Regions from separate parts of the Cellulosimicrobium sp. ES-005 genome, predicted to be linked through region 1. Evidence: riboswitches for the same ligand, from Rfam matches in the RefSeq annotation. Region 1 holds a riboswitch; each other region holds the start of a gene.
The links. Region 1 has a riboswitch for thiamine pyrophosphate ahead of ABRQ22_RS09345 (ECF transporter S component). Riboswitches for the same ligand answer to the same signal wherever they lie in the genome.

Region 1 (7,448 bases):
CGCCGGGACAAGGGCGACAAGCAGCTCGGCCTGCACTTCGACCTCACGGTCCCCTTCGCGCGCTACGTGCTGGAGAACGCCGGGCACCTCGCCTTCCCGTTCAAGCGCTACCAGATCCAGAAGGTGTGGCGCGGCGAGCGCCCCCAGGACGGACGCTTCCGCGAGTTCACCCAGGCCGACATCGACGTCGTCGGCGCGGGCGAGCTGCCGTACCACTACGAGGTCGAGCTGCCGCTCGTCATGGCGGAGGCGCTCGGCGCGCTGCGCGACATCGGCGTGCCCGAGGTCCGCGTCCTGGTCAACAACCGCCGGGTCGCCGAGGGCTTCTACCGCGGTCTCGGGATCGACGCCGTGGACGAGGTCCTGCGCCAGATCGACAAGCTCGACAAGATCGGGCCGGAGAAGGTCGCGGGGCTCCTCGTCGCCGAGGCGGGCACCACCCCGGAGCAGGCCGAGGCGTGCCTCGCGCTCGCGGCGATCAGCGGGAGCGACACGGGCGTCGTCGACCGCGTGCGGGCGCTCGCGGCCGAGCACGGCGTGGTGAGCGATCTGCTCGAGACGGGTCTCGGCGAGCTCGGCGCGCTGGTCGAGGCGGCGAGCGTGCGCGCCCCGGGCGTCGTCGTCGCCGACCTCAAGATCGCGCGCGGGCTCGACTACTACACGGGCTCGGTCTACGAGACCGTGCTCGTCGGGCACGAGCAGCTCGGGTCCATCTGCTCGGGCGGCCGGTACGACACGCTCGCGTCCGACGGCGCGAACACCTACCCCGGGGTCGGCCTGTCGATCGGCGTGTCCCGCCTCGTGTCGCGCCTGCTCTCGGCGGGCCTGGTCCGGGCGACGCGCTCCGTGCCGAGCGCCGTCGTCGTCGCGGTGACGAGCGAGGAGACGCGCGGCGCGTCCGACGCCATCGCGACCGCGCTGCGGTCGCGGGGCGTCCCGGTCGAGGTCGCGCCCGCCGCCGCCAAGTTCGGCAAGCAGATCCGCTACGCCGACCGGCGCGGGATCCCGTTCGTCTGGTTCCCGGGGCGCGCCGAGGAGGACGGGACGCGCTCGCCCGACCAGGTCAAGGACATCCGCTCGGGCGAGCAGGTGGACGCCGACGCCGCGACGTGGGCGCCGCCCGCCGAGGACCTGCACCCGCGGGTGGTGCCGGCGGGCGGCTGACGGACCGACCGGACGGCGTGCGGGGCGAGGGGAGGCGCGACGACGTGGCGGACGCGGTCGAGCTCGCCCTGCCGTTCGCGGGCACGTGGCTCGTGCAGAACAGCCCGGCGCGGCGCGTCCCGAGCCACGGGACGCACCTGTTCGCCACGACCTACGCGATCGACTTCGTCGCGGTCCGCGGCCGCCGCACCGCGGACGTGCGCGACTGGCGCACCGCGCTCGGCACCGAGCCGCCTGAACGGTTCCTCGGCTTCGGCCTGCCCGTCCTCGCGCCCGGCACGGGCACGGTCGTCGCGGCGCACGACGGCGAGCGCGACCACGAGGCCCGGCGCTCGCCGCTCGCGCTGCTCGGGTACGCGCTCACGCAGGCGTCCCGGGCGCGTGCCGGCGGCGCGGCGCTCGCGGGCAACCACGTGGTGCTCGCGCTCGACGTCCCGGGCGTGTTCGTGGTCCTGGCCCACCTGCGTCGCGGGTCGGTCGAGGTGCGCCCCGGGCAGCGGGTGGGGCCGGGCGACGTGGTGGGTCGGTGCGGGAACTCGGGGAACTCGACGCAGCCGCACGTGCACGTGCAGGCCATGGACGGGCCCGACGCGCACGTCGCGCGCGGCGTGCCGCTCGCGTTCCGCTCCTATCGCGAGCACGGGCGTGACGGCGGCGTCCGTGCGGTCGCGCTCGGGGTCCCGGGCGAGGGGACGGTCGTCGAGCCCGCGTGAGGCTGCTCGCCCGTTGGCCGGTCGATCGGTCGGCCGGGTTCGCCCGGGAGCGTCGGCGGCGGTGTCGCCTCAGGCAGTGAGCGCGCCGATCCCGGTCACCCACCCCCCGAGGACGCCCGCCGCGACCACCGCGCCGGCGACGGCCAGGACGGCGCCTGCCGCGACGACGTCGGGCACGCCGAGCGGGACGGGCCGTGAGGACGTCCGGGGTCCGGAACCCAGCCCGCGCGACTCGAGCGCGACCGTGAGCCGCTCGGACCGGCGCACCGCGCCGACGAGGAGCGCGAAGGCGGCCGCACCGAGCGACCGCGGCGACCGAGGGAGCGTGCCCCGGCGCCGCCGGGGGTCGCGGACCGCCTGGGCGCAGCGGATCGTGTGCCACGCGTCGGGGAGCTCGACGAGGAGCCGGTGCGCGGCGAGCACCGCGAACGTCCAGGTCGCGGGCAGGCGCGCGTGCTGGTGCAGGCTCGTCATGAGGCGGACGGGGTCGGTCGTGAGGACGAGCGCGAGGGACAGCGCGCCGACGAGCAGGGTGCGCAGCGCGAGCGCCGCGCCGATCGTCAGCCCGTCCGCGCCGACGGTGAGCGGACCCAGCGGGACGGCGTCGCCCCCGGGCCGGGTGGCGACGTTGACGACCAGGAGGCTCGTCGCGAACACCGCGAACGGGACGTGGGCGAGCGCGAGGGTCCGCACGGGGACGCGTCCGAGCGTCAGCAGCGCGGTGACGGTGAGCACCCAGCCGATCGTCGGGGTCACCGGGTCGGTGACGAGGAGTGCGGCCGTCGAGACGACGAGCACCGTCGCGAGCTTGACCGTCGGGTTCCAGCGTTCGAGCGCGGTCGGGCGGGGGCCGGTCACGGGGCGACCTCCGCGGCGACCGCGGCCGTGGGCGCGAGTCTCGCCGTCCCGGGATCGGCGCCCGGCACGACGTCGTGCCGGGCGTCGAACGCCGCGTCGAGCGCGCGGACGAGCGCCCCCGGGTCGACGCCGCGACCGCGGCCTACGCGCGCCCACCAGTCGAGCAGCGGGGGTCGGCGCAGGCCCGCCAGCGCGCACAGCGCGTCGTCGGCGAGGACCGCCGACGGCTCCGCGACCGTGGCGAGCGTGCCGTCCACGACCACGGCGACCTGGTCGGCGAGCGCCGCGACGAGCGAGAGGTCGTGCGAGACGACGACCACGGCGCCGCCCGCGTCGGCGCGCCCCCGCAGCACGTGGGCGACCGTGGCGGCCTGGGCCCGGTCCAGCCCGAACGTGGGCTCGTCGGCGAGGAGGACCGGCGGGTCCAGGACGGTCGCGGTCGCCAGGGACAGGCGCCGCTGCTCGCCGCCCGAGAGCCGGTACGGGTTCGCGTCGGCGAGGTGCGCGAGCCCGAACGCGGCGAGGGTCCGGGCCACGCGCGCCTTGACGTCGTCGACGCGGGCGAGCCGGGCCGACCAGGCGACCTCCTCGCGCACCGTGCGGGCGACGAGCTGGTGCTCGGGGTCCTGGAACACCATCGCGACGGGCTCGCCCGTCGCGGTCGCCACCTCGCCCGTGGTGCGCTCGAGCCCGGCCAGGCCGCGCAGGAGCGTTGACTTGCCGCCCCCGTTGGGACCGACGACGGCGAGCACCTCGCCCGCGCGGACGTCCAGGTCCACACCGCGCACGACGGCCGGGTCGTCGCTCCGGGACCGCCCGGCGCGGAGTCCGCTGCGGCGGACGGAGAGACCGCGCGCCCGGAGCGCGACCGGTCGCGCCGTGCCGGACGGGGGCCGGTCCGTGGTCGTCGAGCGCGACGGCGAGGACCGCACGAGGTCGACCAGCCAGTCGTCCGTCTCGGGGGAGCCGAGCGCCCCGGGCGCGCCCGCCTGCTCGAGGCGGACGGCGAGGGGTAGCCAGCACCCCAGCCCGGAGAGGTCGTGCGCGTGCTCGCGCAGGACGCGGTCGGTGGGGCCGTGCGCGACGACCCTGCCGTCGCGCCCGAGGACCAGGGTCGCGTCCGGCAGCGCGCCCAGGTCGTCCAGGCGGTGCTCGACGAGCACGACCGAGCGGTGCCGCGGCGCGGCGTCGTCGCCGCCGTCGGGTCCGGGGCGGCGCGCGAGGCCGGCGACGAGGGCCCCGACGTCGTGGGCGGCGGCGGGGTCCAGCAGCGCGGTGGGCTCGTCGAGGACGAGGAGCTCCGGCTCGGCGACGAGCGCCGCGGCGACCGCGACGCGCTGCGCCTCGCCGCCCGACAGCGCGTGGGTCGCGCGGTCGTGCAGGTGCGCGGCGCCGACGGCGGCGAGCGCCGCGGTCGCGCGGGCGTCCGTGGTGCGGGGGTCGGCGCCACGGTTCTCGAGCGCGAACCGCAGCTCCTCGTCCACGCGCGCCAGGCAGAGCTGGTCGCCGGGCCGCTGCTGGACGAGGCCCACGCGGGCGGCGAGCACGGGCGGTGGCACCTCGCGCGGGTCGGCGCCGGTCACGCGGAGGCCGCCCAGGACGACGCCCGGGAGGGTGTGCGGGACGACACCGACCAGCGCGCGCAGGAGGGTCGACTTCCCGCACCCGGACGGGCCGAGGACCAGCAGGCTCGTCCCGGCCGGGACGGTGACGTCGACGCCGTCGAGCACCCGGGTGCCATGGTGCCCGAGGTGCACGGTCACGTCGGCGGCGGTGACAGCGTCGCGCGCGTGCGCGGTCACGTCAGCCACGTGCGCGGTCGCCTCACCCACGGCGGGCCGCGCCGATCGCGAACGCGTCGAGGGTGCCCGTGCGGGCGAGCGCGTCGCCGAGGAGGCGGGCCGCGAGGCCGCACAGCACGACGCACGACACGACCTGGATCCCGAGCCGGAGCATCGCGTAGTCCTGACCGATCCAGCCGAAGCGCACGGCGTTGAAGGCGAACGTGACGAGGGCCGCGCTCACGCCCGACGCGACGAAGACCCACCATCCGAACCGGCGGTAGCGCGTGAGCGCGAACGGCAGCTCGGCGCCGACGCCCTGGACCAGGCCCACGACGAGCAGCAGCGGCCCCGCGGGGGACGCGAGGAAGACGACCTCGACGAGCGCGGCGAGGGTCTCGGCAAGGATGCCGACCCCCGGCTTGCGCACGATGTACGTGGCGAGCGGGCCGACGACGATCCACGCGCCCGCGAGGACGTTCGCGGCGAGGTCCGCGAGGGGGCCCATCGCGAGCTGGAGCGGGGCCCAGAGCTGGACGAACGCCCAGTACACGAACCCGAAGACGACGCCGAGGACGGCGACGAGCACCGTCTCGTGGAGCGTCAGCCCGCGGCGCCGTGCGGGGCGCCCGGTCGGGCGGACCGCGAGACCGGGCACCCCGCCGGCCGACAGGTCGGCCGGCACGCCGGCCGATCCGGTGGGCGGCTGGTCGGTGGGTGCGGCGGCGGTCGGGGTCGCCTGCTGCGGGGTGGTGCGGGGCTCGGCCATGCGGGTTCCCTCCGTCGGGCCCCCGGGGCGAGGGGTGCACGACGGCGCGCCACCGCCGGGCCCGGCGCGCCCGGCCGCGTGCGGGGCGCACGGGCACGAGCGCGCAGGGGACGGTGACGTCGGCCCTGCTCCCTTCGCTGGTACGAACCAGATCAGGTTCCACGGGTCTGCAGGTGGGACGGGTGTCCGGCCTGCACTCTCAGCGCTCGTGCGCTCCCCGGGGGCGTTCGGCCCGACCCTAGGCCCTCGGGGCCACGCGGACAATCCCGGCGTCTCAGCCCGCGGGACGGGCCCTGGGCCGCCCGTGCACCGGCCCTGCGCAGGGTGCGGGTCGCCGCTGACGCGGAGCAGGCGTCCCCCGGGGAGGACCGCGGGGCTTGACCTGGAGATCGAACACCTGTTCGAATGTGCGGGTGAGGTGGGACGGACAAGCGCTCGGCGCGGACGACGGCGCTCTCCCGGGGCTGGAGCGGGCGGGCCTCGTGCGCAGCGTGCGCACGCCCGACTTCGCGGGCATCACGTTCCACGAGGTGACGGCCAAGAGCGCGCTGTCGAAGGTCCCGGCGATGTCGCGCATGCCGTTCCGCTGGACGGTCAACCCGTACCGCGGGTGCAGCCACGCCTGCTCCTACTGCCTCGCGCCGTCCACCCCGGTGCTGCTCGCCGACGGCACGCAGCGACCGATCGGCGAGCTGCGGGTCGGCGACGAGATCGTGGGGACCGCGCCGCACGGCGCCTACCGGCGCTACGTGCGCACGCGCGTGCTCGACCGCTGGACCACCCGCAAGCGCGCGTACCGCGTGACCCTCGCGGACGGCACGCGCCTCGTCGCGAGCGGTGACCACCGGTTCCTCACCGAACGGGGCTGGCGCCATGTCGTCGGCGGGGCCGGGCGCCGCGCCCACCTGGCGCTGGGCGACGTCCTCGTCGGCCCGGGGGCGGCCGCGCTCGCGGGCGGCCGGGTCGCGCTCGAGGGCCGGGACGTCACGGGCGACGAGGCGCTGCGCGTCGACTCGCTCGAGGCGCTCGACGGGCCGGGGGAGGAGACCGAGCTCGTCGACATCACCACCGGGACGCGGGACTTCGTCGCCGCCGGGGTCGTGAGCCACAACTGCTTCGCCCGGCCCACCCACCAGTACCTCGACCTCGACGCGGGCGACGACTTCGACCGCGAGGTCGTGGTCAAGGTGAACGTCGACGAGGTGCTGCGCGCCGAGCTCGCCCGCGCGTCGTGGGGCCGCGAGCCCGTCGCGCTCGGCACGAACACGGACCCCTACCAGCGGGCCGAGGGGCGCTACCGCCTCATGCCGGGCATCATCGACGCGCTCGCGGGCTCCGGCACGCCCCTGTCGGTCCTCACCAAGGGCACGCTCCTGCGCCGCGACCTGCCGCTCCTCGCCGACGCCGCCTCGCGCGTCGAGGTCGGGATCGGCGTCTCGCTCGCGCTGCTGGACCCGACGCTCCAGGCGAGCGTCGAGCCGGGCACGCCCTCACCGCGCGCCCGCCTCGACCTGATCCGCGCCGTCCGCGAGGCGGGCCTGCCGTGCGGCGTCATGGTCGCGCCCGTGCTGCCGTGGCTCACCGACTCCACGCGCGCGCTGACAGACCTGCTCGACGCCGTGAAGGACGCCGGGGCCACGGGGGTCACCGTGCTGCCGCTGCACCTCAAGCCCGGGACGCGCGAGTGGTACCTCGGTTGGCTCGCGCGGGAGCACCCGCAGCTCGTCCCCGGCTACGAGCGGGTCTACGCCCGTGGCGCGTACGCCTCGAAGGCGTACCGCTCGTGGCTGTGGGACCGCGTGCGCCCGATGCTCGAGGCGCGCGGCTTCTCGGTGTCCGGCCACCGCGGTCCCGCGGGCGTCGAGGGGCGGTACCGCCGGGGCGAGCTCGGCGGTCTCGGGGACGGTCACCGCGACCCGGGGCCGCCGACGGACGGCGCCTACCCGAGGGGGAGCCTCGCCGGGTCGCCTCAGGAATCGGACGGGCGCGGCCACGGCGGCGCGCTCGCGGGCATGCCGGTCGACGGCGGGGGTCTGGACGTCGTCGGCGGGGGAGTGGAGCAGGTCCTGTTCTGACCTGGTGGCACCGTCCGGGCGACACCGCGACCGCGACGCCGGCGCGCGTCCGGCGGCTGGATCAGGAGGGCTGGTCGCGGTGCGGGAC
Region 2 (7,448 bases), 2.1 Mb from region 1:
CGGTCGTCGGCGGCGTCCCCGCCCTCCTCGACGCCCTGGAAACGACCCCGGCCACCTAGTCCGCCCCCGCCGAGCAGGTGGACGTCGCGGGTCCTGGTCGGCTGACGAGCCAGGACGGCCTGATCCGCTGGCGGGACCGGCGTCAGAGGGCGAGGTCGAGTCGACCCTGGGGGGACGAGCTCGCGAGGGCGCCCTCGCGGCGGGGGATGCGGCCGGCACCGGCGGCGAGGCGGCCCGACTCGACGGCGAGGCGCATCGCGTGCGCCATGCGGACCGGGTCGGCGGCGCGCGTGACGGCGGTCGCGAGCAGGACGCCGGCGCACCCGAGCTCCATGGCCTGCGCGGCGTCGGACGCCGTGCCGATCCCCGCGTCGAGGATCACGGGCACGCGCGCGGCGGCGGCGATCGCCTCGATGTTGCGGGGGTTGAGGATGCCGAGGCCGGTGCCGATCGGCGCACCGAGGGGCATGACGGCGGCGCACCCGACGTCCTCGAGCCGGCGCGCGAGGATCGGGTCGTCGTTCGTGTAGGGCAGCACGACGAACCCGTCGCGCACGAGCTGCTCGGCCGCCTCGACGAGGCCGACGGGGTCGGGCAGGAGCGTGACGTCGTCCGCGATCACCTCGAGCTTGACCCACTCGGTGCCGCACGCCTCGCGCGCGAGGTGCGCGGTGAGCACGGCCTCGCGCACCGAGAAGCACCCGGCCGTGTTGGGCAGCGCCCGGATGCCGAGTCGCGCGAGGAGCGCCCAGATCCCGGCGTCGGGGGAGGCCACGCCACCGGCGCGCACGGCGACGCGGCGCATCGCGACGGTCGTCAGTGCGGTGCCCGAGGCGACGAGCGCGTCCTCGAGCGTGAGCAGGTTCGCCGCCCCGCCGGTGCCCATGACGAGGCGGGACCCGATCGTCGTGCCGGCGACGACGAGCGGGTCGCCGCCGTCCGACGGTCGGTGCGCGGGCGCGGGGGAGATGTCGGTCGTGGTCACGGGTCCTCCTCAGCCGCCCTGGACGGCGGTCACGATCTCGATGCGGTCACCCGGCGCGACGACGGTCGTCGCCCACGAGCCGCGCGGCACGACGGCGTCGTCCACCGCGACGGCGACGCCCTGCGGCGTCCCGTCGGCGACGTACGCGGGCACGAGCGCCGCGACGAGCTGCTCGAGGTGCACGGGGGCGTCGAGCGGGTACGGCTCGCCGTTGACGAGCGCGGTCGGAGCAGGTCGGGTCACGGAGATCACCTCGGTGTCGTCAGGGAGAACGCGGCGGACCGGACGGTGCCGAACCCGGGGTCGCTCCCCAGGTCGGGCCCGCCGTGGGGAGCGATCCCGGGTTCGGCGAAGCGGTCGGTGCGGGTGGGGGCGAGGGCGGCCGCGACGGTGGGCGAGAGCGCGGCACCCGTGAGCCCGGCCATCACCGCGTCGGCGGTGAGCGGCGCGAGCAGGATGCCGTTGCGGCCGTGCCCCGTCGCGAGGTGCAGCCCCGGGACGCCGGTCGGACCGACGAGCGGGAGGTTGTCCGGGGTCGCGGGGCGCGCCCGGGGCGTCACGTCGACGAGCGCGGCCTCGTCGATCCCGGGCAGCAGGGCGCGCGCGTCGCGCAGCAGGGCGAAGACGCCGCCCGCGGTCGCGCGGCGGTCGTCGGGGTTCTCCTCGGTGGTCGCGCCGACGACGACCTCCCGGTGACCCGCGACGCCGCGACCCTGCCCGTCCGGGACCGGGTCGCGCGGCACGACGTACACGGGTCGCCCCTGCACGACCCCGCGCACCACGTGCTCCAGCGCGAGGTCCGGCCCGGCGTCGAGCCTCAACGTCTGCCCCTTGACCGGCCGGGTCGGCACGACGACGCCCGGCACGTCCGCGAGGAGCGCTCCGGACTCCCATCCCGCCGCGACGACGACCGCGCCCGCCGCGTGGAGCCGGCCCGCGTCGTCGTGCACGCCCACGACCCGCCCGGCCCGGCCGAGCGCGAGCCGCGTCGCGGACGCCCGCACGACGACGGCGCCTGCCGCGGATCCGGTGCCCGACCCCGCGAGCGTCCCCGGCCCGGAGCCCGCTCCGGTGCCGCCACCGACCAGGCCGTGCAGCCCGCCGAGCAGGGCGGCGTGCACCGCGCGCGGGTCGACCGCGTGGTCGTCCGGCGCCCAGGCGGCGCCCGCGACCCGCGGGCCGAGATACGGCTCGCGCCGACGGGCGTCGGCGACGGTGAGCTCGCGCGAGGCGAGGCCGTGCTCCGCGTGGAGGGCGAGGACGCGGCGGAGCAGGGCGAGGTCGTCGGCGTCGTAGGCGAGCGTGAGGGTGCCCGCGGTGCGCAGACCGACGTCGGCCCCGGTCGCGGCGCGCAGGTCGGCGGCGAACCCCGGCCACGCCGCGGCGGCGGCGAGGTGCAGGCGCAGCGCCGCGTCCTCGCCGAAGTCGGCCTCCGTGACGGGGGCGAGCATCCCGGCCGCGGCGTGCGTCGCGCCGTCGCCCGGCGCCGGGTCCAGCACCGTGACCGACAGGCCGGCGCGCACGGCGCGCCACGCCACGGCGAGCCCCACGATCCCGCCGCCCACGACGACGAGGTCGCGCGCGCCGTCGGGCGCGGCAGGGCCGGCTCCCGGCGGGCGGGGCCCGGGACGGACGGGGGTGTGCATGCGCGCTCCCTTCGCTGGCATGACCCAGATCAGGTTCGACGGTCGGCTCCGACGCCCTCTCAGCCCCGTGCGGGGCTCCCGTGCTGTCGGCCACAGTACCCGCGCGGGGGAGCGGGCGCGGCTAGGCTCCGGCGGGTGAGCACCGAGACCTTCGCCACGCCCGCGAACCCCGCCGTGCCGGCTGCGGACGACGCGCGGGCCCGGCTCGCCGACGCACGCGTCTACCTGTGCACCGACGCGCGCGAGGAGCGCGGCGACCTCGAGGACTTCCTGCGGGCGGCGCTCGCGGGCGGGGTCGACGTGGTCCAGCTCCGCGACAAGACGCTCGTCGCGGCGCGCGAGCTCGAGCTCCAGGAGCTCGTCGCACGGGTCGCGACGGAGCACGGCGCCCTGTGGGCCGTGAACGACCGGGCCGACGTGGCGGCGCTCACCGGTGCACCCGTCGTCCACATGGGTCAGGGCGACCTGCCGGTCTCCGCGGTGCGATCCCTGCTCGGGGCCGCGCCGGTGCTCGGCCGGTCCACCCACTCGGCCGACCAGGCGGCCGCGGCCGAGGCGGACCCGGACGTCGACTACTTCTGCGTGGGCCCCCTCTGGGCGACGCCGACGAAGCCGGGGCGCGCCGCGGTCGGGCTCGACCTGCTGCGCGACGTCGCCGCGACCCGGCCCACGACGCCCTGGTTCGCGATCGGCGGGATCGACGCGGAGCGGCTGGACGCGGTCCTCGACGCCGGGGCGACCCGCGTCGTCGTCGTGCGGGCGATCACGCAGGCGCCAGACCCGGAGGCGGCCGCCCGGGCGCTGCGCGGGCGGGTCGCCGAGCGAGCGGCCGAGCGCGCCGCCGAGCCCACCGGCGCCTGAGACGCGGGACGGGACCGCGCCGCGCGGCGACTATCCTGGAGCCGTGACGTCACCCGCCACCGCTCCCGACACCCCCACCACCGCCGAGGTCGCCGCGACCCCGCGCCCCGTGCTCGTCGTCGACTTCGGCGCCCAGTACGCGCAGCTCATCGCGCGCCGCGTGCGCGAGGCCAAGGTCTACTCCGAGATCGTGCCGCACACCTTCACGGTCGAGCAGATGCTCGCGAAGGACCCGGTGGCGATCATCCTCTCCGGCGGGCCGTCGTCGGTGTACGCGACCGGCGCCCCGTTCGTCGACCCGGCGCTGTTCGAGGCCGGCGTGCCCGTGATGGGCATCTGCTACGGCTTCCAGGCCATGGCCAAGGCGCTCGGCGGCGAGGTCGCCCAGACGGGCCTGCGCGAGTACGGCGGCACCGAGGTCGAGGTGTGCGCCGCGGGCGTGCTGCTCGACGGCACGCCGGAGCACCAGACCACGTGGATGAGCCACGGCGACGCGGTGCACCGCGCGCCCGAGGGCTTCGAGGTCCTCGCGACGTCGTCGGGCTCGCCGGTCGCCGCGTTCGAGGACCGCGAGCGTCGCCTCTACGGCGTGCAGTGGCACCCCGAGGTCAAGCACTCCGCGCACGGCCAGACCGTGCTGGAGCACTTCCTGTACGACGGCGCCGGGCTGGCCCCGGACTGGACGCCCGGCAACGTCATCGCGGACCAGGTCGCGGCGATCCGCGCCCAGGTCGGCGACGCGCGCGTCATCTGCGCGCTCTCGGGCGGCGTCGACTCCGCCGTCGCCGCGGCGCTCGTGCAGCGCGCGGTGGGCGACCAGCTCACGTGCGTGCACGTCGACCACGGGCTGATGCGCGCGGGCGAGGTCGAGCAGATCGAGCGCGACTTCGTCGCGGCGACGGGCGTCAACCTCGTGATCCGCGACGAGAAGGAGCGGTTCCTCACGGCGCTCGCCGGGCACAGCGACCCGGAGACCAAGCGCAAGATCATCGGCCGCGAGTTCATCCGCGTGTTCGAGGACGCCGCGCGCCAGATCGTCGAGGACGCGGGCGAGCACGGCGCCGAGGTGAAGTTCCTCGTGCAGGGCACGCTCTACCCGGACGTCGTCGAGTCCGGCGGCGGCGAGGGCGCGGCGAACATCAAGAGCCACCACAACGTCGGCGGCCTGCCCGACGACCTGCAGTTCTCGCTCGTCGAGCCGCTGCGCACCCTGTTCAAGGACGAGGTCCGCGCGGTCGGCCGCGAGCTCGGCGTGCCCGAGGAGATCGTCGCGCGCCAGCCGTTCCCGGGTCCCGGGCTCGGCATCCGCATCGTCGGCGAGGTCACGGCGGACCGCCTCGAGACGCTGCGCGCGGCCGACGCGATCGCGCGCGAGGAGCTGACGAAGGCGGGACTCGACGACGAGATCTGGCAGTGCCCGGTCGTGCTGCTCGCCGACGTCCGCTCGGTCGGCGTCCAGGGCGACGGCCGCACCTACGGCCACCCGATCGTGCTGCGCCCCGTCTCGTCCGAGGACGCGATGACGGCCGACTGGACGCGCCTGCCCTACGACGTGCTGTCCGTCATCTCGACGCGCATCACCAACGAGGTCTCCGAGGTCAACCGCGTCGTGCTCGACGTGACGAGCAAGCCCCCGGGCACCATCGAGTGGGAGTGACCCCCTAGCGGGACGGACGGGCCCGACGATCCACGGCGATCGTCGCGGCCCGTTCGTATGCCCGCTCCACGTCGGCGAGCACGCGCGGCCAGCCCGCCGACGACGGCACGTCGCGGTTGTGCGCGACGATCCGGTCGAGCAGGTCGTCCTCGGTCGCGAGCCGCACGAGCGCGTCGGCGAGCCCGGCGTCGTCGTCCGCGAGGAGCGCGTCGACGCCGTCGGTGAGGCGCTCCGCGACGCCCGACTGCGAGCGGGTGAGCACCGCCAGCCCGGCGGCCTGGCCCTCGAGCGCGGCGATGCCGAACGCCTCCTCGACGGCGGGCGCGGCGAACACGTCGGCCCGTGCGTAGAGGCGCTTGAGCCCGGTCGCGTCGAGGCGGCCGGGCAGCGACACGACCGACCCCAGCCCGTGCTCCGTGACGAAGCGCCGCGCGTCGGCCAGCTCCGGTCCGTCCCCGGCGAGCGTCACGTGGAGCGCCCCCTCGGGGAGGCGCCCGACGGCGTCCCGCACGACCTCCAGGAACGGCAGCACGCGCTTGCGCGGCGCGAACCGCGTCGCGGCCACGACGTGGACGGCCGCGCCCTCCATGCGGTCGGCGCGCTCGGTGCGGGGGACGCGCCACGCGTCGAGGTCGAGGCCGTTGTGCAGGACCACGACCTCGCCGTGGTCGCCGACGATGCGGCGCAGGGGAGCGGCGGTCAGCTCGCTCACCGCCGACCAGAGCACGGGCCAGCTCGACCAGCGTGTGACGCGGTCGAGCGCGGCGAACGCCTTCTCGGCCCCGCCCCACACGCTGTGCACGGTGAGCACGGCGGGCAGCCCGGCGCGCACGACCGTGCGCAGCGACGCCTGCGTCGAGGGGGTGAGGACGCCCATGTGCAGGTGCACGACGTCGGGCCGGTCCGCGCCGAGGATCCGCGCCACGTGGTGCGGCGCGCGCGGGTGGACGGGGTAGCCGCCCGGCACGCGTGCCGCCAGCCGGTGCACCGTGACGTCGCCGTCCCGCTCGGTCGACACGCCGTGCGCGCCGGGGCGCGCCGGCGTGGTGCACACGACCGCGACGTCGTGGCCGGCCGCCGCCTGCTGCTGCGCGAGCCGCGCGACCTGGGTCTCGATCCCGCCGAGCAGGGGGAGGTAGCAGTCGGTCAGGTGGGTGATGCGCACGGTCGGCATCCTCCCATCCCGGCGCGGCGCTGAGGTGCGCGTTCGCCGCGCGGGGGACCGCCGTCGTCGCTACCGTGGGTCCCGTATGGGTGGTTCGACCGCCCTGCGGCGGACCCGCGCCCGCGGGTCGCGGACCGCGGTGCGGCAGCAGGTGGGTCCTGACGAAGGGGAGAACGCGCCATGTCGAGCACCGTCACCGTCACGCCGGCCAAGGGGGCCCGAGGCATCGGCCTCGTGTCGATCATCGCCGGCATCGTCCTCCTCCTCGCGGGCATCGGCACCTGGATCGTGGTGGCGAACCAGCTGTCCGCCGAGGAGATCACCGTCTCGGACGACGCGTCGTTCCTGGCGGGCCGCCACGTCAACGGGCCGCTCACCGCGTACGCGCAGGCCGAGGTCATCAACAAGCACGCGCTCGAGGCGAGCGGCGGCCAGACGTACGCCGAGCTCGACCAGGACGACCCCACGCGGCAGACGGTCATGACGGCGTCGTTCCTCCGGGCGTCGCTCTTCACGTCCGTCGTCGCGTTCGGGGTGTGCCTGCTCGTCATGGGGCTCGGCATCCTGTTCATCCTCGTCGGGATCGCGCTCCGGCGACTCGCGGGCGGCCCCAGCGTCGCGGTCGAGACGCCGGGGGCGTACACGTCGTCGGGCGACCTGTCGGACGCGGGACGCCACGCCGCCCCCGTGCACGCGGAGCCCGCGCGGACCGCCCCGCCCGTCCGTCCGGAGCCGACTCGTCCCGTCGAGGCGCCGGGCCGCACGTCCGCGCTCTCGACGCCCGGCGCCGAGGCCCGCGCGGCCGCGACCCCGGTCGAGCCGACCGGCGCACCGGGCACCGGGACGCCGTCCGCCCCCGGCGCGTCGCCCGCCGCCTCACCGGACACGACGCCGCCCGTGACCGGACCCACGGGCACCTCGCCCGAGCGCCGGGGTGACGAGCCCACCCCCTGATCGTCCCGGCCGTCCGTCCGGACGCCGAGGACCCGTTCCCACCGGGTCGCACCGGGGAGAGCGTGCGGGGCGGCGTCGCTCGGACACGGCGAGGGGCCGTGGCACACGTGCCACGGCCCCTCGGTGTCTCCCGCCCGGGTGTGCGTCCCCGGTCACCGGTCCGCGCGCGACGGGTCCGGG
Region 3 (7,448 bases), 230 kb from region 1:
GCGAAGGTCGCCGGGCGCGGCTCCCGCACGACGGGCGGTGACCGGTGAGCGCCGAGGTCCTGTCCCTGCGCGGCGTCGACCTGGTACGGGAGGGACGGGCGATCCTCGACGGCGTCGACCTCACCGTCCGGGCGGGCGAGCACTGGGCGCTGCTCGGGCCGAACGGGGCGGGCAAGAGCACGATCCTGGGGCTCTGCGGGGCGCGCCGGCACCCGACCCGCGGCACGGTGCATGTGCTCGGCGAGCGCCTGGGTCGCGTGGACATTCAAACCCTGCACCGCCGCATCGGCCACGTCGACCCGCGCCACGACCTGCGCTCGCCGCTGACCGTGCTCGAGGTGACCCTGACCGGCCTCACGGGGACCGTCGACTGGCGCCCGCGCTGGCAGCCGACCCCGGCCGAGGTCGCCGTCGCCCGCGGGCTGGTCGCCGACCTCGGCCTCGCGCACCGCGCGCACGACCCCTGGCCGACGCTCTCCCAGGGCGAGCGGGGACGGGCGCTCGTGGCGCGCGCCCTCCTGCCCGGCCCCGCGCTCCTCCTGCTGGACGAGCCGTCCACCGGGCTCGACGTCGCCGCGCGCGAGCAGCTCCTCGAGACGCTCGACGCCGTGCGCGCGACCCGCCCGCACGTCGCCTCGGTGCTGGTGACGCACCACCTCGAGGAGCTGCCGACCACGACGAGCCACGCGCTCCTGCTCGCGCACGGCCGCGTCGTCGCCGCGGGCGCCGCCGCGGACGTGCTCGTCACGGAGCACGTCACGCGCTGCTTCGACCACCCGGTGCACGTCGAGCGCCGGTTCGGCCGGTGGCACGCGTCGGCGGGCCACGCGCGTCCGCCCCGCCTGGTCGGGGACGACGCGGTCGGCGCGGGGGTCGCGGGCGGCGCCGGGACGGACGCGACCACGACCGGGAGGGCGGCCGGGCTCGCCGCACGACCCTAGGCTGGGGCCATGCACGCGATCGTGGCCCGCGCGGCGGGCGGCCCCGACGTCCTGGAGTACACCGAGCTGCCCGACCCCTCGCCCGGGCCGGGTCGGCTCCTCGTCCGGTCGGCCGTGGCCGGGGTGAACTTCATCGACACGTACAAGCGCTCCGGCGTGTACGCGATGGAATACCCCCACGTGGTCGGCAGCGAGGGCGCGGGCGTGGTCGCCGAGGTGGGCGACGGCGTCGAGGGCTTCGCCGTGGGCGACCGCGTCGTGTGGACCGAGGCGCCCGGGTCGTACGCGGACCTCGTCGTCGTGGACGCCGCCCAGGCGTTGCACGTCCCCGACGCCGTGTCGCTCGAGGACGCGACCGCCGTCGCGCTCCAGGGCCTCACCGCGCACTACCTGTGCACGTCGTCCTACCCGGTCCGCCCGGGCGACCGGGTGCTCGTGCACGCGGGCGCGGGCGGCGTCGGGCTTCTCCTGACCCAGATGCTCGTGGCACGGGGCGCGCACGTGATCTCGACGGTCTCGACGCCCGAGAAGGCGGAGCTGTCGCGCGGCGCGGGCGCCGAGCACGCGATCCAGTACACGGCGTTCGCGGACCTCACCACCGAGCTGCCGGAGGTCGTGCGCGGGCTCACGGGCGGCGAGGGCGTCGCGGCGGTGTACGACTCGGTGGGCAAGGACACGTTCGACGCGTCGCTCGCGTCGCTGCACCGCCGGGGCACGCTCGTGCTCTACGGCGGCTCGTCCGGGCAGGTCCCGCCGTTCGACCCGCAGCGGCTCAACGCGGGCGGGTCGCTCTTCCTCACGCGCCCCAAGCTCGCCGACCACACGGCGACGCGCGCCGAGCTCGTCGAGCGGGCGACCGAGGTGCTCGGCGCCGTCGCGGGCGGCACGCTGCACGTGCGCGTCGGCGCCACGTTCGCGCTCGCCGACGCCGCCGACGCGCACCGCGCGCTGGAGGGCCGCGCGACCACGGGCAAGGTGCTGCTCGTCCCCGACGCAGCGGCGGCGCCCGACCCGGCCGCGGAGACGGGCACCGCGTGAGCTGGGACTGGGTGCCCGCGCCGCCGGGCGAGGAGGACGGGTCCGACGGCGGCCCCTCCCCCGCCCTCCGCCGCGCCGTGACGGTCCTCTCCGTCCTGCTCGCCGCGGCGCTCGCCGTGTACTGGGTGACGGTCGGTCTGCGCCAGCAGGCGGACGCGTGCGTCGCCGACCGCCCGGACGGCGTCGCGATCGAGGACGTCGACGCGCGGTGGCGCTGGGTCCCGCCGGGCTACGAGTGCGTCTACGCGACGGCCGAGGAGGACGTGGCGCGCGCCTGACCGACGTGACCGCTGCTCGCGCGCGGTCCGTCAGCGCGGCACGACGGGCGACGAGGCGTGCAGGTGGTCGACCGGGCCCCGGCCCGTCCCGACGCGCAGCGCCGCCCCGCCGCGCAGCGCGCCGGTGAGCCAGTCCTTGGCGTCGCGCGCCGCCTCCTCCCAGCCCGCACGCTGCGGGCGCAGGGCAGCGAGCGCCGCGGAGAGCGAGCACCCGGTGCCGTGCGTATGGGGCGTGTCCACGCGCTCGCCGTCGAACGTCGTGACGGTCGGCGCCGCGTCCGACGACGGGCCGGCGGGCACGACGAGGGCGTCCGGCGACGTCGCACCGGTGAGGTGGCCGCCCTTGAGCAGCACGACGGCACCGCTCGTCGCCGCGTACGACGCGGCCTGGGTCAGCGCGTCGTCCCACGTCGTCGCGACGTCGCGGCCCGCGAGGACGGCCAGCTCGGGGAGGTTGGGGGTGACGACGTCGGCCCGTGCCGCGAGGTCGCGCACGGCCTGCTCCGCGCCCGCGTCGAGCAGCCGGTGCCCCGACGTGGCGACCATGACGGGGTCGAGGACGACCCAGGGCCGCGGGAGCCCGGCGTCGGTCCGCGCGGCCGCGAGCGCGTCGTGCCACGCCCCGATCTCGCGGGCGTTGGCCTCGTCGGCCACCATGCCGATCTTCACGGCGTCGATCTCGACGTCGTCGGACACGGCGTCGAGCTGCTCGCGCAGGAACGTCGGACCGGGGACGTGCACGGACCGCACGCCGTGCGTGTTCTGCGCGACGAGCGCCGTCGTGACGGCCATGCCGTACGCGCCGTGCGCGGCGAAGGACTTGAGGTCCGCCTGGATGCCCGCGCCTCCGGTCGGGTCGGTCCCCGCGATCGACAGGACGCGCGGCCGCGCGGGCAGGGCACCCGGGCCGCCGGCCGCACCGGGCGTGCGGTCGGCCGCGGGCCGGTGGGCGCGGTCGCGCCCGGGTGCGGGGTCGTGCGGGGGCAGGGCGAGCGTCATCGCGGGACATCCCTTCGCTGGTACGAGCCAGAGCAGGTTCGACGGGTCTCATCTCAGCCCTCGGCGGGGCACCCCGTGTCGCGCGTCATGCTACGTCCTGCGCGCCCGAGGGTTTCACCCGGTCTCGCGCGCGAGAACGCGTGCCGGACCGCGTCCTCCTGGGCATGCCGCACGACCGACCCGCCCGCCGACCCGCGCCGCGCTCCCCCGCGACGCCGCTGCTCCCTCCGGTCCCCGCCCGCTGGACGACCGTCGACCGCCGGGGGCGCCGCGTCGTGCTCGCCGGCGTCGTCACGCACGAGGACGGCGGCCGCGTCGCCTTCGAGCACGTCCACCCGGAGCGCGGTGTGTGGCACGTCTGGGTCGCCCGCGGGGCCGTCGCGCGGGACGCACCCTGACGGACCGGACGTCAGGCCTGGTGCAGGGCCTCCCCCGCGATCTCGAGGCCGATCTTCTTGCCGACGAGGAACCCGCCCGTCTCGAGCAGCACGTTCCACACGAGACCGAAGCTCTCGCGGTCGATCTCGCCCGCGGCGTGGAAACCGAAGATGTCGCGGCCGTAGGGGTCGCGGCGCGCGCCCCCGTACTGCATCGACAGCACCGTCCGGTGCGTGACGCCGCGGACGGTGAGCAGTCCCTCGACGAGGAACCGCCCGGCCTGCGCCGTCCGGGGCTGCACCCGCTCCGGCGCGAGCTCGGCGCGCTCGGGCGAACGGTTCCGCAGTCGCGCCCACGCGAGGATCTGGTCCTGCTGCTCGCCCTGCCACGTGACCGCGGTGCTGCGGAACTCGATCGTCGGGTACGCGTCGACGTCGAGGAAGTCGGCGCTGCGCAGGTGCGCGTCGCGCTCCTCGTGGTGCGTCGTGAGGCTCGCGGTCTCGATCGTCGCGGACACCGCCGAGGCGAGCGGGTCCTCGCCGACGAGGATCGTGGCGCGCGCCCGGGTGAACTCGCCCCGGACGGGCGAGACCATCATGTGCATCCCGGTGAACCCGATGCGCTTGTGCGCCTCGTCGAGGGTGTAGGTGCCGGCCTCGGGAACGGTGAGGCCGTTCCACTGCCGGACAGGGCGTGCCGTCGTCATCCGTCGCTCCCAGGCGTCGTCGAGCCGCGACGTCGGTGTCCGCCCGGTACTTGGTCAGGTGTCCAGGACAGCATCCCCGATGAGTGAGTGAAGTTTCAACCAGATGCCGGGTGATCTCCCCCGCCCGCGCTGCCCGCGCAGGCGTCGCCCGCGGACGCACGAGCGCCGCCCGACCGGAGGGGTCGGGCGGCGCTGCGGGTCGGTGCGGGCGGGTCCGCGACGCGCCGGGTGGTCGCGGCCACGCCGCGGGACGTCAGCGGCTCGGCAGCTCTCCCGGCATCGGGTCGTCCGCGCCCCAGCGCGTGACCCGCAGGCGCCGCGCGTCGGGGCCGGGCAGGGAGGACCCGCGGCCCAGGGCCTCCTCGGCCGCGGCGCGCAACGACGCCGGGGAGTCGTGCGTCACGCGCACGAACGCCCCCGAGAACGCGTCGAGCTCGCCGCGCGCGATCGCGACGACCATCTCGACCGTGCGCTCCACCGGGGTCCACTCGGTGCGGCCCTCATGCATGACCATCGAGGCCGTCATGTCGGTCTGGACGACCCCCGGCGAGACCTCGAAGGTCCGCAGGCCGCGCGCGAACCCGGACCGGTGCAGGTTCGCGCCGAGCCGCAGGAGCGCGGTCTTGCTCGCGTTGTACGCGCTCGCGCCGTCCATGTCGTGCGAGCCCGCGCCGCTGTTCAGGTCGACGACGCGACCTCCGCCGCGCGCGAGCATCCCCGGGACGACGGCGCGCGCGAGGAGGAACGGCCCGCGCACGTTGGTCTCGACGACCGACCACCACTCGTCGGGGTCCGCCTCCCAGAGCGGCACCTCGGCGTCGACGCGCCCCGCGTTGTTGACGAGGAGGTCGACGCTCCCGAGCGCGTCCTGTGCCGCGCCCACGGCCGCCGCGACCGCCGCGGCGTCCGTGACGTCCGCCGTGACCACGACCGCGCGCCCCGCACCGCCGACGGTCAGGGCGCCGATCTCGTCGGCCACGCCCGCGAGCCGGTCGGCGTCGCGCGCGAGGAGCGCGACGTCGAGACCGGCGGCGGCGAGGCCGACCGCGATCGCGCGACCGATGCCACGCGACGCGCCGGTGACGAGCGCCGTCCGGGCGGGCGCGACGGCACCCGCCGCGTGCACGCTCACGCCCGCAGCTCCGCGCCCACGCGCTCGCGCGCGGCCGTCACGGCGCCCTCGCGGACGCGCGCGACGTCGTCCGCGGTGAGCGTGCGGTCGGCCGCGCGCAGCCGCAGCGAGAACGCCAGCGACTTGCGCCCGGCACCGACCTGCTCGCCGGTGAAGACGTCGAACAGCGCGACGTCCTCGACCAGGTCCCCGGCGCCGTCGACGATCGCGTCGCGCAACGCCTGGGCGGTCACGCCGGCGTCCACCACGAACGCGAGGTCCTCCTTGGCGGCCGGGAAGCCCGAGACGGGCGTCGCCTGCACGGGCGCGTCCGACGAACCGGCGACGACCGCGGACAGGTCGACCTCGAACGCCACCGCGCGCGCGGGCAGGCCGAGGTTCTCGAGCACCTTGGGGTGCAGCTCGCCCGCGTGCCCGACCACGGTCCCGTCCGCGAGCTCCAGGCGCGCGCAGCGGCCCGGGTGGAACGGGGCGCGCTCGGTGTCGGCCACCACGGACACGTCCGCACCCACGTGCAGGCCGGCGCGCTCCACCACGAGCCGGGCCGCCGCCAGCGCGTCGGTCCAGTCCGCGGCGCGGCCGGCTCCCCACCAGCCGGCGCGCTCGCGGCGGCCGACGAGGACGCCCGCCACGTGGCGCGGCTGCGCCGGGAGCGACGCGTCGATCGCGGCGAGCTGGTCGTCGGACGGCCGGACGCCGCCCGGCAGCGCGGGCGCCGCAGGAGCACCCGCGCGCGGGTGCGTCACCAGACCCACCTCGAACAGCGCGACGTCGCCCAGCCCGCGGCCGACGTTGCGGCGCGCCGTCTCGAGCAGCGTGCTGAGGAGGTCGGTGCGCATCAGCGGCCGGTCGTCGGCGAGCGGGTTGAGCAGGCGCAGCGCCCGGCGGCGCTCGTCGTCCGCGGGCAGGCGCAACGCGTCGAGCTCCGCGTCCCCGACGAACGGGTAGCTCAGCGTCTCGACGAAGCCGTCCTCCGCGAGCGCCCGGGCGACCGAGCGCCGCACGCGCTGCTCGCGCGTGAGCCCGCGACCGCCGGGCGCGGCCGGCAGCAGGGACGGGATCTCGTCGTACCCGACGAGACGCGCGACCTCTTCCACGAGCTCGGCGGGCTCGGTGAGGTCGGGTCGCCACGACGGCGGGGCCACCACGAGCACGCCGGTGGCGTCCGCGTCGTCCGCCTCGACCGAGCACCCGATCGCGCCGAGCGTCCCGACGACCTGCTCCAGCGTGTACGGCACGCCGACGAGGCGCTCGGCCTCGCCGGCCGGGAGGCGGATCGCGGCGGGGGCGACGACCCGGTCGAAGTCGCCCACCGCCGGGTCGGCCGTGCCGCCGCCGAGCTGGACGAGGAGGTCGACCACACGCTGCGCCGCGACCGCGGGCAGCAGCGGGTCGACGCCGCGCTCGAACCGCTTCGCGGCCTCGCTCGACAGCTTGTGGCGGCGCGACGTGCGCGCGACCGTCACCTGGTCGAAGTGCGCGGCCTCGACCAGCACGGCCGTCGTCGTCGGGCCGACCTCCGAGGAGGCACCGCCCATGACGCCCGCGAGCCCGAGCACGCGCGACGCGCGCGCACCTCCGGGGCTGTCCGTGATGAGCAGGTCCTCGGGGTCGAGGGCACGGTCCACGTCGTCGAGGGTCACCAGGCGCTCGCCCGGCGCGGCGCGACGCACGACGATCGGCGCCGCGACCTGCTCGAGGTCGTACGCGTGCAGCGGCTGCCCGAGGTCGAGCATCACGTAGTTCGTCACGTCGACCGCGAGCGAGATCGGCCGCATGCCGGACGCCGTGAGGCGGCGCTGCATCCACGCGGGGGTCTGCGCCGCGGGGTCGATCCCCCGCACGACGCGCGTGACGAAGCGGTCGCACCCCACGACGCCGTGGATCGGCGTCGCGTCGTCCACCTCGACGGGGAAGCCGTCGGGCGTCGCCGCGGGCGGGGGCGTGGGCAGGGAGCCGGGCAGGCCCGGGTCCGT

Region 2: another riboswitch for thiamine pyrophosphate. It lies ahead of ABRQ22_RS19150 (FAD-dependent oxidoreductase); the one in region 1 lies ahead of ABRQ22_RS09345 (ECF transporter S component).
Region 3: another riboswitch for thiamine pyrophosphate. It lies ahead of thiD (bifunctional hydroxymethylpyrimidine kinase/phosphomethylpyrimidine kinase); the one in region 1 lies ahead of ABRQ22_RS09345 (ECF transporter S component).

Annotation. Positions count from the first base shown of each region.
Region 1 is NZ_CP159290.1:2,130,604-2,138,051, reverse strand. It holds gene hisS (histidine--tRNA ligase) at 1-1,164, shown strand, start outside; gene ABRQ22_RS09360 (M23 family metallopeptidase) at 1,209-1,877, shown strand; gene ABRQ22_RS09355 (energy-coupling factor transporter transmembrane component T) at 1,947-2,735, opposite strand; gene ABRQ22_RS09350 (ATP-binding cassette domain-containing protein) at 2,732-4,546, opposite strand; gene ABRQ22_RS09345 (ECF transporter S component) at 4,560-5,285, opposite strand; TPP riboswitch at 5,396-5,515, opposite strand; gene ABRQ22_RS09340 (Rv2578c family radical SAM protein) at 5,699-7,360, shown strand; gene ABRQ22_RS09335 (DUF1330 domain-containing protein) at 7,422-7,448, opposite strand, start outside.
Region 2 is NZ_CP159290.1:4,277,888-4,285,335, forward strand. It holds gene ABRQ22_RS19135 (ThiF family adenylyltransferase) at 1-59, shown strand, start outside; gene ABRQ22_RS19140 (thiazole synthase) at 143-886, opposite strand; gene thiS (sulfur carrier protein ThiS) at 995-1,228, opposite strand; gene ABRQ22_RS19150 (FAD-dependent oxidoreductase) at 1,234-2,631, opposite strand; TPP riboswitch at 2,636-2,715, opposite strand; gene thiE (thiamine phosphate synthase) at 2,806-3,492, shown strand; gene guaA (glutamine-hydrolyzing GMP synthase) at 3,536-5,149, shown strand; gene ABRQ22_RS19165 (glycosyltransferase family 4 protein) at 5,154-6,314, opposite strand; gene ABRQ22_RS19170 (hypothetical protein) at 6,495-7,268, shown strand.
Region 3 is NZ_CP159290.1:2,356,242-2,363,689, forward strand. It holds gene ABRQ22_RS10290 (FadR/GntR family transcriptional regulator) at 1-48, shown strand, start outside; gene ABRQ22_RS10295 (ATP-binding cassette domain-containing protein) at 45-941, shown strand; gene ABRQ22_RS10300 (quinone oxidoreductase) at 951-1,979, shown strand; gene ABRQ22_RS10305 (hypothetical protein) at 1,976-2,257, shown strand; gene thiD (bifunctional hydroxymethylpyrimidine kinase/phosphomethylpyrimidine kinase) at 2,288-3,256, opposite strand; TPP riboswitch at 3,249-3,342, opposite strand; gene ABRQ22_RS10315 (hypothetical protein) at 3,397-3,654, shown strand; gene ABRQ22_RS10320 (YceI family protein) at 3,666-4,340, opposite strand; gene ABRQ22_RS10325 (SDR family oxidoreductase) at 4,594-5,472, opposite strand; gene pheT (phenylalanine--tRNA ligase subunit beta) at 5,469-7,448, opposite strand, start outside.